One region of the Lysinibacillus sp. Y5S-8 genome, then DNA from elsewhere that is predicted to be linked to it. Evidence: riboswitches for the same ligand, from Rfam matches in the RefSeq annotation. Region 1 holds a riboswitch; the other holds the start of a gene.
The links. A riboswitch is a leader RNA that binds a small molecule or an ion and turns the genes downstream of it on or off. The one in region 1 is predicted to bind preQ1.
Positions count from the first base shown of each region.

Region 2: linked by a shared signal. The riboswitch ahead of V6670_RS02375 (QueT transporter family protein) and the one ahead of queF (preQ(1) synthase) in region 1 are both predicted to bind preQ1.

Region 1 covers NZ_CP145889.1:4,625,771-4,635,083, forward strand. The annotation lists gene V6670_RS22720 (MBL fold metallo-hydrolase) at 1-562, opposite strand, end outside; gene V6670_RS22725 (MFS transporter) at 919-2,109, shown strand; gene V6670_RS22730 (VUT family protein) at 2,266-2,805, opposite strand; gene queE (7-carboxy-7-deazaguanine synthase QueE) at 2,847-3,575, opposite strand; gene queD (6-carboxytetrahydropterin synthase QueD) at 3,568-4,041, opposite strand; gene queC (7-cyano-7-deazaguanine synthase QueC) at 4,045-4,704, opposite strand; gene queF (preQ(1) synthase) at 4,824-5,324, opposite strand; PreQ1 riboswitch class I at 5,452-5,498, opposite strand; gene V6670_RS22755 (NACHT domain-containing protein) at 6,103-8,052, opposite strand; gene V6670_RS22760 (hypothetical protein) at 8,474-9,313, opposite strand, start outside.
Region 2 covers NZ_CP145889.1:497,058-506,370, reverse strand. The annotation lists gene V6670_RS02385 (ABC transporter permease) at 1-886, opposite strand, end outside; gene V6670_RS02380 (ABC transporter substrate-binding protein) at 971-1,993, opposite strand; PreQ1 riboswitch class I at 2,314-2,358, shown strand; gene V6670_RS02375 (QueT transporter family protein) at 2,365-2,847, shown strand; T-box leader at 2,919-3,118, shown strand; gene trpB (tryptophan synthase subunit beta) at 3,176-4,339, shown strand; gene V6670_RS02365 (L-threonine 3-dehydrogenase) at 4,568-5,521, opposite strand; gene V6670_RS02360 (methyl-accepting chemotaxis protein) at 5,873-7,543, opposite strand; gene V6670_RS02355 (BadF/BadG/BcrA/BcrD ATPase family protein) at 8,043-9,014, opposite strand; gene V6670_RS02350 (asparaginase) at 9,036-9,313, opposite strand, start outside.

The DNA.
Region 1 (9,313 bases):
TACGAATAGTATTGACATAGTCTTTATAACTGCTAAAGATGAAAGGAAACTCAATATCTGACAAGTAATCTCCCGAAAGAAATAGCCCATACGGCTCTATCACTGTAAATAAACCATCATTCGTATGACCAGGTGCTTGATAAAATGTCATAGTTATCGAATCTAACTCTAATGTTTGCCCATCCTCTGAAACGACAATATCTACTGTTGGATATACAGGGGAATAGCTCCTCTGTATATAATAGCTTTGATCAAATTGTTTGATTTTTTGAATGCTTTTTGCTTTGTTCGGATTTTCATCAAATTGTTTAGATGCAATTACCTTTGCTTCTGGAAAGGCCCCTGAACCAATAATATGGTCAAAATCGCTATGAGTGTAAATAATATATAGTTGCTTATCACCCTTCATTTTGTTTATGTAAGCCTGAATTTCTTCAATTTCGCTAGGTAACCAATTAGGATCTGTCATAATTATCGCTTCATTCGTTTGAATGATAGCCGAAGTAGTCATATACAATGCACTTTGAAAAACAGTAATATTATCTTTTTGGAATTGAATCATCATGAACCTTCCTTTTCCCCTTTTAAAAGGGAGCATCTTTAAGTGAGTATTTTAGATTTTGAACAGGAATTTCTTAATTTATAGAGTTCAAGCAAAATCAGTAAATTCCTTCTTTAAGTAAAAGTAGAAGGTACTAGGAATTATTCTTTGTGTACATATTTAATACAAAAGCATCTTTATTGATATCCTTTTAGGATTAGCAACAGAATGTGATTTCTCTGTAGTTTTGTCGATTTTGGGAATCCATTCATTCCGATTTAATCTAGAAAGATTTTTTCTCGCTAAAATATTTTATGATATGATGTTTAGGTTGTTTATCTACTACACATTTATATTCATCTTAGAAAGAGGTATCTATGCACAACTCACAATTATCCAAGCGACATTGGTTACTCATTTTAACACTTACGTTATTGACATTTGTACTAGGGACAAGCGAATTTGTTATAGTCGGAATCTTAACCGATATTTCCTCAAGCCTTCAAATGACTAATGCAAAAGCAGGCACACTCGTTTCTGCATTTGCCATTACATTTGCTATTGCCACACCACTAGTGATGTCAGCAACAAGTCATTTTCCAAAGCGTAAATGGATGTTGTTTTTGATCCTTTCTTTCATCGTCCTCAATGCTTTTTGCGTCATTTCAACGAGCTACATCATGCTCCTTGTACTTCGTATTATGACAGCGATTGTAACAGGAGTATTAATCTCTCTAGCCATGATTGTTGCAAGCGAAACCATGCCGATAAACAAACGCGGTCTTGCTATATCATTCGTTTTTGGTGGCTTCACACTAGCAAATGTCGTTGGAGTGCCAATTGGTATTGTAATCGCAGACTGGTATGGTTGGAATGCCACTTTCATGTTAACAACCTTTCTAGGTGGTTTGGCGTTTTTGGCATCCTTTTTTGTCTTACCTAATCAACTCAGCCAAGTACGTAGTTCGATACGGGATCAGTTTTCTTTAATGATCAAGCCGCGTATTTTAATGGCTTTTTTCATTCCTGCTCTAGGATTTGGGGCAACTTACGCTGTCTTTACGTACCTTGTTCCTATTTTGAAGGGAATGGGAGCACCAAATAATTCTATTAGTCTAATCTTATTTGGTTATGGGTTTATTTCGATTTTCAGCAATATCCTCGCCAGTAAAATTGCCAGTCATAATGCTATCGGTCGCCTTCGCTTTGTTTTTCTTGTGCAGGCTATTGTTCTGACAAGTTTATTTTGGACTACAAATCATTTTATTTTAGGGCTGGTCAATATTGGCTTAATGTCATTAATGGCTATCCTCTTAACAACATCTACTCAGCTTTATTTAATAGACCTCGCTGAAATTTACCAACCAAGTGCGAAAGGATTGGCTGCTTCACTTATGCCCGTAGCAAGTAACGTAGGTATCGCTTTTGGTTCTGCATTAGGGGGAATTGTCTATCATCAGGGAAATTTAATGAATGTTACATGGGTCGGTGGGATTGTTGCCGTCTGTGCAAGTTTGCTAACTTTTCTTAGTCACCATTTAGATCAAAAACTAGAAAAATCAGCATAAAAATGATAGAAACAATTGAAAATGCAATAAGACCTTTAAAATTAAACTAGGCAGATTCGCTTTATAATGCGAATCTGCCTGTTTTACTTATAGCTCTATCTCGTCAAAATAAACGGCATCTCTTATGAAATATGCCTAATGAATGTTTTCAACGAGTTATCCTGTAGTTAGATGTTTTTCTTTCATTGTACCAACTTGATTTAAAATCATTGCGCCAAACATTTGAATAATCGTCTTCACAACAATTTGTCCAAAAATGGCGGCTGGTACGGCTTCCCAAGGTAATATATTAGCTCCAAGTGGACTCAAGCCGATTACTACGAAAATTGCAGAATCCAAAAATCCTCCAACAAGCCCACTGTAGAACACACGCCAAGCCATTGGTAATTTTAATCGAGTATAGATTTCTGTATCAGCTGTTTCAGCGACAACAAATGATAGTGCTGACGCTACCACAATCAAAAGTGTATCCCCCAGTAGGAATGACACTACTGCTGATAAAATTAAAGCTGTAATAATAAATAAATACGTCTTTGCTCTACCATATTTATTTTGTACAAGGTCCCGAAAAATAAAGGTTGCCCCAATTAAAAACGTCCCCATTGGAACAATAAACATACCAAAGTGCAATGGTGCAAATGCTGCCGTTACTACATTAGCGATGACAATAGATAATAAATAAAACAATATTCTCATACTACTACTCCTCAATTTAAAAACATTTTTGTAATGGCACACTATACGCCTCTTTTATTTCCCCAAACAAGGGCATGTAACTGTGGCAGTACTTTAACATCTCTTAATTCTTCATCCTTCATCACTCTATCAATCAGTGCATGATATTTATCCAATAAATGCATAATTAATTGTGAATTGTCAGTTGTCATAAGATCATCATTACCGACTTGAAGATAAAAGGGAATCATTGGATATCGATGGTGAATTTGTTTAGCATATTCGTAATCCTCTTGATTAAAAACGACTATTTTGAGAGATATATGGTGATTGCTGTTTTGATTTTTAAGTTTTTCGAAGATATATGAGAGCACCGAATAGTCTGTGGTCATTCCAGAACTAGGTGGCTTTGGAGAAATGGTCAGTTCATCAATCTCATGCATCCATTTTTGCCACCTACTTCCCTGTGTTTCCACCCCAATTTTTATGTCGTTTTCTTTTAAAATGGCAATGAGCTCAGCTAAATGTGGATTGAGTGCGGGATTGCCGCCTGAAATCGTGACAAATGAGAAGCCATTGCCTCCAAGACGTTTCAACTCAGCCCAAATCTCTTCCGCTGTCATTTGGACAATCAGATGCTTCCCACTGCCATCCCAAGTAAACGATGAATCACACCAAGAACAGGAATAATCACAACCTGCAGTTCTCACAAACATTGTCTTCTGGCCAACTACCATTCCTTCACCTTGAATCGTCGGTCCAAAAATCTCGATAACAGGTACCTTACTCACCTTCCATCCACTCCCGTCTCGCTTCTGCATAGCTTGTCGGAGTTTCATATAACCTAACAAACTCTACACATGCACCGTTATAGCTTGGTTCATCAAGCAAGGCCTCTGCCAACTTTTCATAAATCCAAACAACAATGTTTTCTGCCGTCGTATTCATGGGTGGAAGTGTTTCATTTAAATAACGATGATCCAAATGAATCTCTATTTTTTGTTTCCATATTTTTTTTATATCGCCAAAATCAATCATCAAACCGCGTTCATCTGTGTAGCCACTCAATCCCAATACTACACGATAGGTATGACCATGTAGGTTTTTACATTTCCCCTCATAATGATGTAAATGATGAGCAGCATCAAAGGTAAATTCTTTGCTTACAAGAACACGCTTTGCATGATAGTTCAATTGATCTTTTTGAATATCTTCATCTATTTTTTGGAGCTTATCGACGATTTTAAAATCTAACATCCCTTAAGACTCCTTCCTATAACGCAAATACTCATCAAGCCCTTTTTTTCGCAGTTTACAGGCCGGGCATTCACCGCAACCATCCGCTATAACACCGTTATAGCAAGTCAACGTTCTTTCTCGAACAAATTCCAATGCCCCAAACCGATCAGCAAGCTCCCATGTCTGTGCCTTATTCAGCCACATCAACGGTGTATCAATAACAAAAGAATCATCCATCGATAAATTTAACGTTACATTCAAGGATTTAATAAAAACATCTCGGCAATCCGGATATCCGCTAAAATCCGTTTCACAAACACCAGTCACGATATGCCTAGCTCCTACTTGACTCGCTAAAACACCTGCAAATGAAAGAAAGAGAAGATTTCGACCAGGGACAAAAGTCGATGGAAGCTCACCATTATCTCCTTCCTCTACTGTAATATCTTGTCGTGTCAAAGCATTTGGAGCAAGCTGGTTCAGGAGTGACATATCAAGAATATGATGCTTGATACCAAGTTCACCCACTATCTCCTTTGCACATTCAATTTCAAGGCGATGCCTTTGACCATAATCAAAAGTGACTGCCTCAACCTCTTCAAAACGTTCCCTTGCCCAAAACAAACAAGTTGTACTGTCCTGACCTCCACTAAATACAACAATTGCTTTTTCCTGCTTCATCTATAAAACTCCCTTATATCGAAAAAACAGCACTCTAAGAAAAAGTGCTGCTTTCTTCTTAGTTTTTTTAAGAGGGTAGCTAAAAACCTCTTTCTTGATGGAACTATTTAATTCTCCATTTATCGATTATCAATTTTTTCTGGATTAAGGTCGTGGTTCATTAAACGATAATTGGCGATTTCTTCGTATTTTGTTCCTGGCTTCCCATAGTTACACCATGGATCGATCGAGATACCCCCACGTGGCGTAAATTTCCCCCAAACCTCGATATATCGAGGATCAAGCAATGCAATTAAGTCATTCATAATGATATTAACGCAATCTTCATGGAAATCACCGTGATTTCTAAAACTGAATAAATACAATTTCAGTGATTTACTTTCAACTATTTTTTTATCTGGGATATACGAGATGTACATCGTAGCAAAATCAGGCTGATGTGTAAGTGGGCATAAACTAGTAAACTCTGGACAATTAAATTTAACGAAATAATCTCGATTGGCATGCAGATTATCTACAGCCTCCAATACCTCAGGTGCATAATCATAGGAATACTTTGTACCTTGATTACCTAATAGGGTTAAATCCTTTAATCCTTCTTCATGACTTCGGCCAGACATAAAAAAACCTCCTTGTAAAATGTTTCCCAACACTTTTCAAGAGAGGCATCACCAAGCATTCTATTTAAAACATACGTAAACACATAAAAAAAAGCCACGTCCAATATGGACATGGCATTATTGTCATGTTTCCATAGTTTTTTATAGAGGGTATCAGCTATGAACCTCTCCCGTTCTAGTCCGGGCATTCTTTTCTTCACTATCGTACAAAAAATAATACAGCACGTCAAATGGATTTTTAAAAAAAATCTTTCTGTATGGAGTGTGGTTTGAAAGCATTACTAAAGAATTGATTCAAAGGATTTAGAATCGGATTTTTATATTTTCTTTAGAACCGTCGCACTTACTTATGGTATGGTTCACCGTGATGAAGCTAAATGAATTTTTTATCATAAGTTTATTTCTTCATGATAACTCCACATACTATAATTTTCGAACTTTTCACCTACTAAGGTTTAAATTGGTTAATCATCTCTACTAAATCCAATTAACCATCATCATCTTTTTTTAACAACTTTCAAAATTCGTTACAATCTAATGCCAAAACGAAGCGAACTTTAAAAATACGAAACATTGGGACAAAAGAAATCAAAAGTTATATAATTTAGTACTACGACTATCATCACGGAAAATAGAATTTAAAAAGCTACTGTTTGCAAAACAAAAACAACAGCTTCGCCAAGTTGTCTAATTTTTTTAAATGTCTATTATATAAGTGCAGTTCCCTCTCATGAGTAGTCAGTTTATTTTATAAAAGAATAGCATATGGTTTACTTCACTATAATAAGCTTTCTTCTTCACTATTACGCTTAAGTCTATCTTCCCTTAAAATTTCACTCAATCCCTTTAATTTTTCATTCCTCTTATATCTAGAGCTCTTCATATAGATTCTCTTTAATATATCATTAGCAAATACAGTTTCAATATCTACATCTATACGCTCTGTTTTTCGCCCTTCCTTATCTTCTTGAATCTCATGTTTAAACAATGATAAAGCAATAATATTCTCATAATCTTCATTTGTAATAATTACTTCATTTCTTATTTGGAAAAATCCACCACCTTTCAATAGTAATGCTTTAGTTCCATGAATGTATAGATTATATAAACGTATTATGGCACGATTTTTTGAGAAACCCAATGATATAGGCTGAAAACTAATTGAAAATTGATCTTCATAAACTGTTATTATATAACGTAATTTGTTTTCTAAGTGATGATAGTTGATAAAAGAAGAATCCGATTCAATCATTTCCAATAAAGGTAATAATAAATTATATTTAATTACACTTTGATCTTCAGAATTATCTAGTTCACATATATAGTCAAAAGTTGTTTGTATCATTCTATAATTGTATGAACGTTTTCCTTGAGTTTCATTACTGATACCAGTGAGGGCATATTTTTTCAAAAACTTTTTCTGAGTCTCTTCATCACTCTTATATACATGATAGGCTGAAAAAAATTCTTGGAAAATATTATGTACAAAATAGTACTTTTCACCTTCTTTATATAAAATACATAAGCACACTCTAAAGTCATAAAGTAGATCCCCTCCACTGATATTTAAACTTTTCAACCATGAATAGCTTTTAATTATTCTATCAAGTTTTTCTTTGATATACTCTTCACTAAATTCATCTTGAGAGGCATTTGTATCAAAGTATGTTAAAAAGCAGAAAGCTGAAAAAACTTTCATCATTTGATACTTAGATAATGCCTTGCTACGAAAATCTCTGATATAAGCAATTTTTCTACCATCATGCCTCTCAAATAACTCTTCAAATGCTTTTATTAAGAATGCACTTTTTTCCTTTGGAAAGTTAGAATTTTCTCTAAATAAAGAAAGCATCAATAGCAATAACGTAGGATTTGAAGCTATACTTTCATATTCATCATATAGACCTTCTGATAGACTTTTTATAAATTCGTTTTTGATTTCTTCATCATATTTAGTTTTTTCTATCATCTGTATAGCTTCTTGCTTAGTAAGGCCATTTGTTCTCAATTCATATAATTTAATAAAATTATCTAAATGCCCTTTAGGCATATATCTACTCGAAATTACCACCTCATTCTTCTCATATTTTGTTAAAAAATCTTCAAATTCCTGTAAGAAAATTTGAGATTTATTAGATGAAATCTCATCATAGGCATCAAACAGAAACAAAAATCTTCCCTTATCTAACATATACTCAAAAATCTGTTCATTCAATTCAAACCCTGTTACATTCATTTCGTTATAAATAAAATTAATAATACTTCTTCTCTTAATCTCCTCATGATTATATTTTCTAAGTTCAATATATACAGGGATTTTATTTTTACTTTTTTTCTCATCCATAAGAATCGTTAACATAGTATGTTTTAATAATGTAGATTTTCCAATACCACCATGTCCAGTAATCCATACATATTTCTTTTCATTAATGTAGGGTAAAAAGTCAATAGCTGCGATTTCTTTTTCAGAAAATTTCCTTCCTTCTCTAATCTTTTCTTGTAAAGCAGTTGGTTGAAATATCTCAGTTAAATTTTGAGTTCTATCATTCAAAATTGTTCTAACCTTATTAAGATTAGTTATGGTTTTTTCAAAATAATTCCCAAAATTTTTATTATAATTAGACTCAAACTGTTCCCATTTCTCAACTAAACCGTTTATCGTTAAATCATTTAATTCTTTCAAATTATGTTCTAATAACGTAGTACCGAATAATTTTCCTATTACCATACAACTTCCTCCTTTTTATGTTAAAGTGCAATAATTTTTTCCATAATTTTATTATAACAGCATTAATAGGATAAAATATTTAGGTTTTAATAGTAAAACCTTGAAAAGATGAGGGCTTTCCTTTTATTCTTATACCATTCTTTTCTAACAACATACTTATTTTTCATTTCATCATCATAAGTGACCTCTGTTTTAATTATGCTTTTTATTATTTTCACTGACTTATGCTCCTTTCCGAATTTCGTTCCAAATAAATAAAAGTCTAAATATCGCAAACGATACTTAGACTTCAAATGTTTATATACTACGATTAGCTATGTTTAAACTCATCTACCTCTTCCCGAGCTTCTTCTTCCGTTTTAAAAATCCACTTTTGAAGAAATCTGAGCTTACTTGGTTTAAATCATAGTCCATTTCTTCTCTATAAAATGACTTTTATTACATCAATAACAAGTGTTATCCATAACTTACATAGATCATATATAAACGAAACAGTTTCCATAAAGATTTTTGTCATGAACCATAAAATATATAAAACTATTGGTAAGGTTAATATTATTCTCAACGAATTTCTAAATATATCTTTTAATATAACTTTTAAAGGTAAAGGTTTAAATAACGAAAAAGTATTCCTTAACCTAAAATGCCATTTAATTCTTGGAAAAACATTTCTATACCACTTTTCTTTCAACCATGATATTTCATATGGTAGTAATCGTTTACCCCATAATCTAATATAATTAAATTGATTTAATATTAAGTAATGAGTCTTACGAAAACTTACACCAAATAATTTAAGATTATGCTGTTCATACTCTCCAGCCTTTATATATTCAATAATAATATTAAACTCATTCCAATTTGTTTCTGATTCATTTATTTTGTCCTTACAAATTCTTTCCCCTCGATAGACTTCTATATCCGAAACGTCAACTGATACCTGAAAAATCCTTTTTCTATTTTGAAAGAACTCTATTCTACCCTTTAATTGCTCTATTTTATCTCTTAATTCGTTAAATATCACAATCTCACGAGTATTATCGGATTTTCTATAGTTCTCAATTATTCTTGTTTTTATTGGAAATGTATCTTTGGAATCCCAACTGTCAATATCAGGGTAATGTTTTTCTAGCAATTTTTTAAACTCGGAATCACTTTTCTTCAATAAAAGATAAGTAGTCGTTACTAATATAACAATAAATATTATTACATTTTTATAGTTATAAATTAATTCTATACTTAACAACACAGTGGATACTAT
Region 2 (9,313 bases), 540 kb from region 1:
ATTTCATATCTCCTGAATCAAGGAAATCTACACGTAATGCTAATGCTAAAATAATACGGTAAATGATAGCTCCTGCAATGACTGCAAAAGTTGTACGGATAATGGTCTTTGTCCCAAAAATGGCTTCACCAATAATAACCGATGCAAGACCGATGACAATCATACCAATCCCCATACTAACATCGGAGAACTTCGAATATTGTGCGATTAAAGCTCCAGAAAATGCGACAAGCGCATTGGAAAGTCCAAGCCCTAAAATGATAAGTGTATCTGTATTTGCAGAGAAGCTACGAATCATTCGTTTATTATCACCAGTTGCTCGGATAGCTAGCCCGACCTCAGTCTTCAAGAACCAGTCTGCTATTAACTTAATTAAAATCGTGATGATTAATACGACTATCAGCACACTCCATGTATTTGGTACATGCTGAAAGCCCATGCCTTTTAATAGGTTATTGAGAGCAGCATCGATCCCTAAATCACTCCAAAATGCTTGAAACTTTGAAAAAATCGTTTCTGAGTTTAGTAGTGGAATATTCGGGCGACCTATCGTATTTTCTGCAGTTAACCCCATGATGCGCAGGTTAATCGAGTATAACGCAATCATCATTAAAATCCCTGATAATAGTGGATTAATCTTTCCTTTCGTGTGAAGAATTCCTGTCATACATCCAGCAATAAATCCAGCAACAATTGCCACTAAAGTCGCTAAGATTGGGGAGTAGCCAAGCAAAACCATTGTTGCTGCAGTTGCCGCCCCTGTTACAAAGCTTCCATCAACCGTTAAATCCGGAAAATCTAACACCCGAAACGTTAAATATACACCAAGTGCCATAATTGCATAGATGATTCCTTGCTCCACTGCGCCAAATAATGCTAAAAACATCGTTGAATCATCTCCTAAATCTTTTTATTATTTCTACTGCTTATAAATGAAGATAAAGCGGGGATAGTTCTCCCCCGCTTCGATTTATTTTTCTAGAAGTTCTGCACCCCAAGAATCTTTAATTTCAATTCCTAAATCGTCCGCTACTTTTTTATTGATTAATAGTTTCAGATTTTGTGGATATTGTGCTGGCGTCTCGGCAGGTGTTGCTTCACCTTTTAAAATTTTCACAGCCATTTGACCAGCCTCGTAACCGATATCGAAATATTCAAAACCATAAGCAGCTAAACCGCCTCGTGCAACAGAGTCTAGCTCTCCTACAACAAGTGGTAATTCATTTGTATTAGCAACATCAATAACAGACTCTAAAGCAGAAACTACTGTATTATCAGTAATAATATAGAAAGCCTCTACCTTACCAATTAGTGATTCTGTTGCTTGTTTTACATCTGCTGAAGTAGATGCTGACGCTTCTACTACTGTTAAGCCTTGTTCATCCATCACCTTTTTCACTTCTTTAACTTGTGCAACAGAGTTTTGCTCACCAGCATTGTAGACCATCCCAACATTTTTGGCGCCAAGCTCTTTTAGGAATGCGACTGTTTTAGAAATCGTTTCAGGATGTAAATCAATTGTTCCTGTAACATTTTTGCCTGGCTTCTCCATTGATTCGATCAACTGTGCACCAACAGCATCTGTGACAGATGTGAAGATAATTGGAATATCACTTGTGGCTGTTGCCGCTGCTTGTGCAGAAGGTGTGGAGTTAGCAAAAATTAAATCTACGTTTGCACTTACAAGATTGTTAGCAATCGTGGTGTTAAGACTGTTATCTCCTTGTGCAATTTGTGGATCGTAGTCAACTTTTAAGCCAGCATCTTCAATTGCCTTTTTAAAGCCTTCCGTTGCTGCGTTTAATGATGGATGCTCTACAATTTGAGTAATCCCGATTTTATATGTTTTATCCTCTGTATTTCCGCTCTCACTTGCATTGTTCGATTCATTCCCTTTTGAATCTGTTGAACTAGATCCGCTACTACCGCAAGCAGCAAGTAGTAACACTAATCCAAAAAGAAGGAATGAAAGCTTTTTTACACTGTTCTTCACAAATAATCCCCCCGATTATATTCTCAATATCTATCACACTTTATCCAAACAAAGTGTGAATGTATCGCTATATTATCGTTATTATCAAGCTCCGTCAATAACATTATGAATGTTCTGACTTTTAAAACTGACGAAATATTTTAGTTTTTCATTCAATTCGCCGCTTTAAACCGCTAAACTACGCTATTTTAGTTATTTGCTTTCTTTTTAAAAAATAGTAAAAAATATTTATGACAATTTTACGAAGTGTGTCATATAGACAAAAAGTCTGACATTTGACTTCTGCTAGATATCTATAATAAAATATTGTCTTGTGTGAAAGCACCGTGGTTCGTAACCATCCCACGCAAAAAAACTAAGGAGAAATGAATATGAAAATAAAATTTTTAGCAGCAAGTGGTATTATTGCAGCGCTATATATTGCGGTGACAATGCTTGTTGCACCGTTTGGTTTTACAGAGGTACAATTCCGTGTATCTGAAATGTTTAACCATTTAGTTGCCTTTAACCCACGCTTTGCCGTAGGGATCATTATTGGTGTATTGATCTCTAATCTATTTTCACCACTTGGCATTTACGATTTAGTGTTTGGTGTTGGTCATTCGATGATTACACTTGGACTGTTCATTTTAATCTGTAAATATGTCAAAAATATTTGGGCACGTTTAATTATTAATACACTATTATTTACATGCACAATGTTTATCATTGCCTTCGAGTTGAATTTAGCCTTAGAACTACCATTCTTCTGGACTTGGCTAACAGTGGCTGCAGGTGAATTTATTGTGTTAGCTGTTGGTGCACCGATTATGTATGCACTCAATAAACGCCTTCACTTTCATCATTTGATTTAACAGACGAGTCTTTTTAGATTCGTCTTTTTTTCTTGACACTATTCTGAAAATAAACTACAATTCTTTCTAATATAAATGCAAGGAAGAAGAGTAGTAGCAAGCATGGTTACTTTCAGAGAGCTGGTGGATGGTGCAAACCAGTAGTAGGTACTTGTGAATGGACTTCAGAGCAGCCTTATTAAATGTAAGGACGATTCGCTCCCCGTTATCGGAGTAAGAAAGCGCGCAAAAATTGCGAATGAAGGTGGCACCACGGTTACTCGTCCTTTTTAAGAGGATTAGAGTGGCTTTTTTTATGGAAAAATTAGCATAGAGGAGTCGAGTAAAGATGAGTAAAGTAGTAGAGAAAAAAGGTTATTTTGGAGAATTTGGCGGAAGCTTTGTTCCAAAGGAGCTTCAAAATGTCTTAACTATTCTAGATGAGCATTTCCAAAAGTTTAAAGATGATGAAGAATTTAAAAAAGAATTGGATTACTATTTCCGTGAGTATGTTGGTCGTAAATCCCCACTTTATTTTGCAAAAAATTTAACAAAGCAATTGGGTGGCGCAAAAATTTATTTAAAACGTGAAGATCTTAACCATACAGGCTCACATAAAATTAATAATGTATTGGGACAGATTTTACTAGCCAAACGTATGGGGGCAAATCGCGTTATTGCTGAAACAGGTGCAGGTCAACATGGTGTAGCAACTGCTACTGCTTGTGCCATGTTTGGAATGGATTGCACTATTTATATGGGCTTAGAGGATACAAAACGTCAAGCATTGAACGTGTTTCGCATGGAGCTTCTTGGCGCGAAAGTAGTAGCTGTTGATAAAGGGCAAGGACGTTTAAAGGATGCAGTTGATGAAGCATTCGCTGACTTAGTCGAAAACTATGAAACAACGTTTTATTTATTAGGTTCAGCAGTTGGGCCACATCCCTTCCCATCAATGGTTAAACACTTCCAATCTGTGATTAGTCGCGAAAGTCGTGAACAGATTTTAGAAAAAGAAGGAAAGCTACCCGCAGCGATCCTTGCCTGTGTTGGCGGTGGCAGTAATGCTATTGGAGCATTTGCAGACTACATTGCAGATGAACAGGTTCGTCTTATTGGAATAGAGCCAGATCAAGCTGCTACATTAAACGAAGGTTCGCCCGGAGAGCTACATGGCTTCAAATGCTTAGTATTACAGGATGCAGACGGCAATCCACTACCAACCTATTCAATAGCTGCTGGTTTAGATTATCCTGGAGCAGGTCCAGAACATAGTCATTTAAAAACAATTGGCCGTGCTGAGTATGTGACTGTGACAAACAAAGAAGTCCTTGAGGCATTTCAAGTACTTTCGAAGGTTGAAGGGATTATTCCTGCCCTTGAGAGCTCACATGCGGTCGCACATGCTCTAAAATTAGCACCAACTTTATCATCTGAAGAAAGCATTATTATTAATATCTCAGGTCGTGGTGATAAAGACGTGGAACAGGTTTTCCACATGTTAACTAAATAATTCAATAAAAGAGCAACTTCCATAAAAGGAAATCGCTCTTTTAACTATATCAATGATCTAGGTATATTTCAGCAATACTATCATGAAGCTTAGCTTCTAGGAACTGTCAATATTCAGAATACTAATATATTTCAGTTACGTAATTTAATCTATATATGCCAACAATTCTCTTTTATAGACACATAAAAAAACGGATGTAGACTAATTCTACATCCGTTCCTTTAACGATTAGGAAATTGCCTTTTTATGCAGTTTCATTTTTAGTTTTTCTAACATATCTATCGTCATTTTGGCTAAATCATACTCTGCTTTGAAGCCCCACTCTTTTTGAGCTGCATCAATATTTAAAGAGTTTGGCCAGCTGTCTGCAATCGCTTGACGCACCGGATCAACCTGATAATCCATTGTGAAATTTGGTAAATGCTTCTTGATTTCAGCTGCGATTTGTGATGGTTCAAAGCTCATCGCTGTAATATTAAAGGCATTGCGATGAACGAGCTTACTACCATCTGCCTCCATTAAATCTACAATAGCTTGTAAGGCATCTGGCATGTACATCATATCCATAAACGTACCTTCCTGAATATAAGATGTGTACTTACCTTGCTCAATTGCTTCATAGAAAATTTCCACTGCATAATCAGTTGTACCACCACCTGGAGGTGTTACATAAGAGATTAATCCAGGGAAACGTACACCACGTGTATCAACACCAAAACGATTGAAGTAATAATCGCATAATAATTCACCCGCTACCTTATTTACACCATACATAGTTGTTGGACGTTGCAAAGTATCCTGCGGTGTATCTTCCTTCGGTGTAGATGGACCAAATGCTCCAATTGAACTTGGCGTGAAAAATTGCATATTTAACTCACGAGAAACTTCCAATGCATTCATTAAACCGCCCATATTTAAATTCCAAGCTAACAATGGATTTCTTTCAGCTGTGGCTGATAATAATGCTGCTAAATGCATCATCGTATCTGCACCAAAGTCCTTTGCTAAATCGTGCATTCTTTGTCCATCTGTCACGTCCAATATTTCAAATGGGCCCTTAGTATGTTCAAGCTTTCTAATGTCTGTAGCAAGTATATTGTCCTCTCCATAAATACCACGAAGTTTTTCTACAAGCTCAGAACCAATTTGACCAAGTGCCCCAGTAACAATAATCTTTTTCATTTCTCAAAACCTCCACATATGAACAATTGTACTTACTGAAAGTACAAATATATATTGATAAACATTGATTTAATAACACTTTCAATGAAACTCATTATAATGTGTTCGTTTTGAAAATACAACAATTATATTAATAATATTCATTAAAAGGAACATATAATCCCTTACTTCCAGTATATGAGCACTCAAAAAATATTGTGCTACAAAAATATATAAAATACAATTGTACACCTCAAAAATACAAACGATTAAATCTTTCATAAACTAGTTTTGTAACCACGCAAAAAAAGAACCTTCTTTGCTAATTTCTGCAAAAAAGACTCCTTTTCAACATTATTCTTTAATATTAAATTAGATTGAAAAACGTTTAACAGCAATTTGCAAAACTTTTGATACTTTGCGCAATTCTTTAATGTAATTATGGAATTGTTGTTGAGCTGTTAATTGATCTGCTGTTAACGTAGCAACATGCTTAGTGGATACGGCATTCGTATCCGATATAGCTGTTAACATAACCGCATCCTCACTCACCTTTTGGGTGTGAGTGGCTATCTCTTGAACTGTAGCAGATACTTCCATCATATAAGGCTTGATTGTATGTACTTTTTCTAAAATTTGATCAAAACTTGTCGCTGTTTGTCCTGTTACGGCAACACCTTTTTCAGTAGCCAACAACACGCCCTCCATCATTTGTACTGCATAGCTCGAATCTAAATGGATATTTTGTACAATGGATGTAATCGTTTGTGTTGATTGGACTGTTTGTTCCGCAAGCTTCCGCACCTCATTGGCTACAACCGCAAACCCCTTTCCATGTTCTCCTGCTCTTGCTGCTTCAATGGATGCGTTTAACGCTAGTAAGTTGGTTTGTGCTGTTATTTTTTCTATGACCTCAATCATTTGATCGATTGATGAGGCACGCTCAACCAAGTTAAAGATAGCTGTATTCGATTTTTCTACCGCCTGCTTAATCGTCTGCATTTGCATTAAATTAGCCTGTACAATTTCAGTTCCACTCTCAGCATCTCGGGCTGTTTGATGAGCAAAGCTTTCCACGACCTGTACTTTTTCTAAAATGACTTGTACATCATTTAAAACTTCCTCTAAAGAAGCAGTATTGGAAGCCAATTTACTAGTAGAAGCAGCCGTTGAATCTGAAATAGATTGTACATCTTTTGCTATTTTTAACGTTGTTGTTGATGATTGCTCTGAGGATCCTTGCAATTTACCTGTCATTTCTTCTACTTCATAGGCGCTGTCCGTTACAGTATGGAGTAGGCGTTTTACCTCTGTGACCATTTGATTGTAAGACAGTACTACCTCACCAAGCTCATCATGGGCAACATAACTTGCATTCGCAGTGAAATCGCCTTGTTCTGCTCGTTTTAATAATGATTTCAATTGACGTGTTGGTACATTGACTGCCTTAGTTGCAATAAATCCTATCAGAATGACAAGCAACACCACCGATAAGCATACGCCACCTAGTAACCAATAACCAAATTGCACATCTTGTTGATAATACTTCTGTTGATCCTTCGCTTTTTCAACCAAATAATTTTGTGTTTCTTCTAATAATGTATGGCTTTCCTGACTTATTGGTAGAAATGTCTGCGAATAGAACTGCTCTAGCTCACCTTGGTTCAATTGCTTATAGCTCTCAATCAATTCTCCTTGCTTTTTCAGCAAGGATTTAAATTTTTTAATTTGATGACTCATTTTTTTATCAATTTCTTGGCTATCCAATTGTGTTAAAGGCTGTGCCATCTCTTTTAAAATAACCGTCATTTCTTGATAGTCACCCTGAGCATCTACGATAAAATCTAATTGACGCTGTGATTCTTCTAGCTCGTTCAGCCAACCGATTGGGACAAGTCCCTGTGTGTAACTCTCACTTGCATGCCACGACATTTTCCTTAAATAATCCACACTAAATACACCTAGCAATACATTCGATAATACACAAACAATCATGAGTACAAGTAACTTGTCCTTCACCTTTATGAAACGGAAAAAATGCATGATCCCTGGCTCCTCCTCCAACTCTTACCAATAATGATAGTATGAAGATATAAAGCCAGTGTTATGTTTTTGTAAAGATTGCAAGAAGAATTAAGAATTTATGCCCATTATCTAGTTTTATATAGGTAATTTACCACATAAATGACTCCCTACCATTGATCCTTAATTATACTATTTCTGACACCGTAACCTTCCATGCGTTCCAAACGTTTATCGTATTAATAAGGAATGGAGGTATTATATTTGTCTCAACTCAAGAGGTTGGATGTAAGTTTAGTAGTTCATTTTCTTCTACTAGGTGGGATTAGCTGTCTTTTTGTCCACTCCAGTAGTGTAAATTAAGCTCCTTCATCATCAATATTATCGAACATCATGCTTATGGGAATTATTATGACTATTCATAAGTCTTATAAAGGTAATATGTTTAAAGTAGAGGACTAACAAAATGCAAGTAGAGAAAAGACCTTCCTATTCTCTACTTGCTAAATTAAAAGGGGGATTAATTAGTTAAAAACTCCTTAATACTGGCATGATATTGATCGATAAATATTTTCGCTTCATTATTAGGTAGTTTTAATGCGGCTAATGCGGCACCGCCAACTGGTAGGCTATAAGCACCCATAAAGTCATACTGATTGCTATTATTTTTATCAATGGAGGCTAATTTTTCAATAAATAACGTCAACTCATTAAAAACTCCACCAGCTAGCACGACTTTGACACGCGTATCTGAAAACGGATTTTTTTTGTAACAAGCATCTATACTTTGATAAAAAACATGGCACACTTGATCCAGAATTGTGTTCGCTACAGCATCACCTCTTTTAGCGCAATCAATGGCAATCTTACTTAAAGGAGAGATTGTATCTCTCGGATGTCCTTTTCCATAAACAATTTCAATTATTTGTGGAATGGATTGTAATTGAAAATAATTTAATACTGCGGGTGTGAGGCTCGTTTCTGGCCCTCTTTTATCAAATGCTTTAAACACCGCTTTTAATGTGCGAATACCAATATCATAGCCACTGCCTTCATCATCAAAAATATAGCCCCATCCTGCCGTACGCTCAACTCTTCCAGACGAATCTATACTTAGTGTAATTGCACCTGTACCAGAAATCTGTACAATGCCAGACTGACCTAATGTACCCGCATACAGCGCGTTCAACCCATCATTCGACAGTGATAATTGACAGCCTTCAGGTAATAGCGAGGTTAATAATGTGTGGGTAATTTCCTCATTATTATTTTCCGTTACGCCAGATAGTCCCGCATGGCACTTCGTAATTTGATGAAAATCATAAGGTTGTTGTCTTTTTAATTCATTTATTAGTTCTGTTATCGTCTGCGTAAATTGCTCTAAGCTCATAGATGTGGGATTACTTTTACCTGTTTCTGCTAGTGCTATAACTTGCCCACGAAATGTTGAGATTGTCGCAATTGTTTTTGTTCCACCACCGTCAATTGCCAAAACATACAAGTATCTTCACCTCTATACGATTTTAATTGTAGAAACAATTTCTCCTACTTCCTGCCCTGCGTCATTACGCACAAATGAAGGAGACAAGGCTTTAATACGCTCAATCGTTTCTTGATTTGTATACTGAATTTGTTCCAATACAGAAGCAATTACATTCGGCCACGGACTTTCTGAGCCATTCATAATTTTCAAAGCAAAACTTACTCCTTCATTTCGCAAGGCAAAACAGTATACGCCCTGTGCTCCGCCCTTCGCTACAATATTAGGATCTTTTAATAATGCTGTACAAA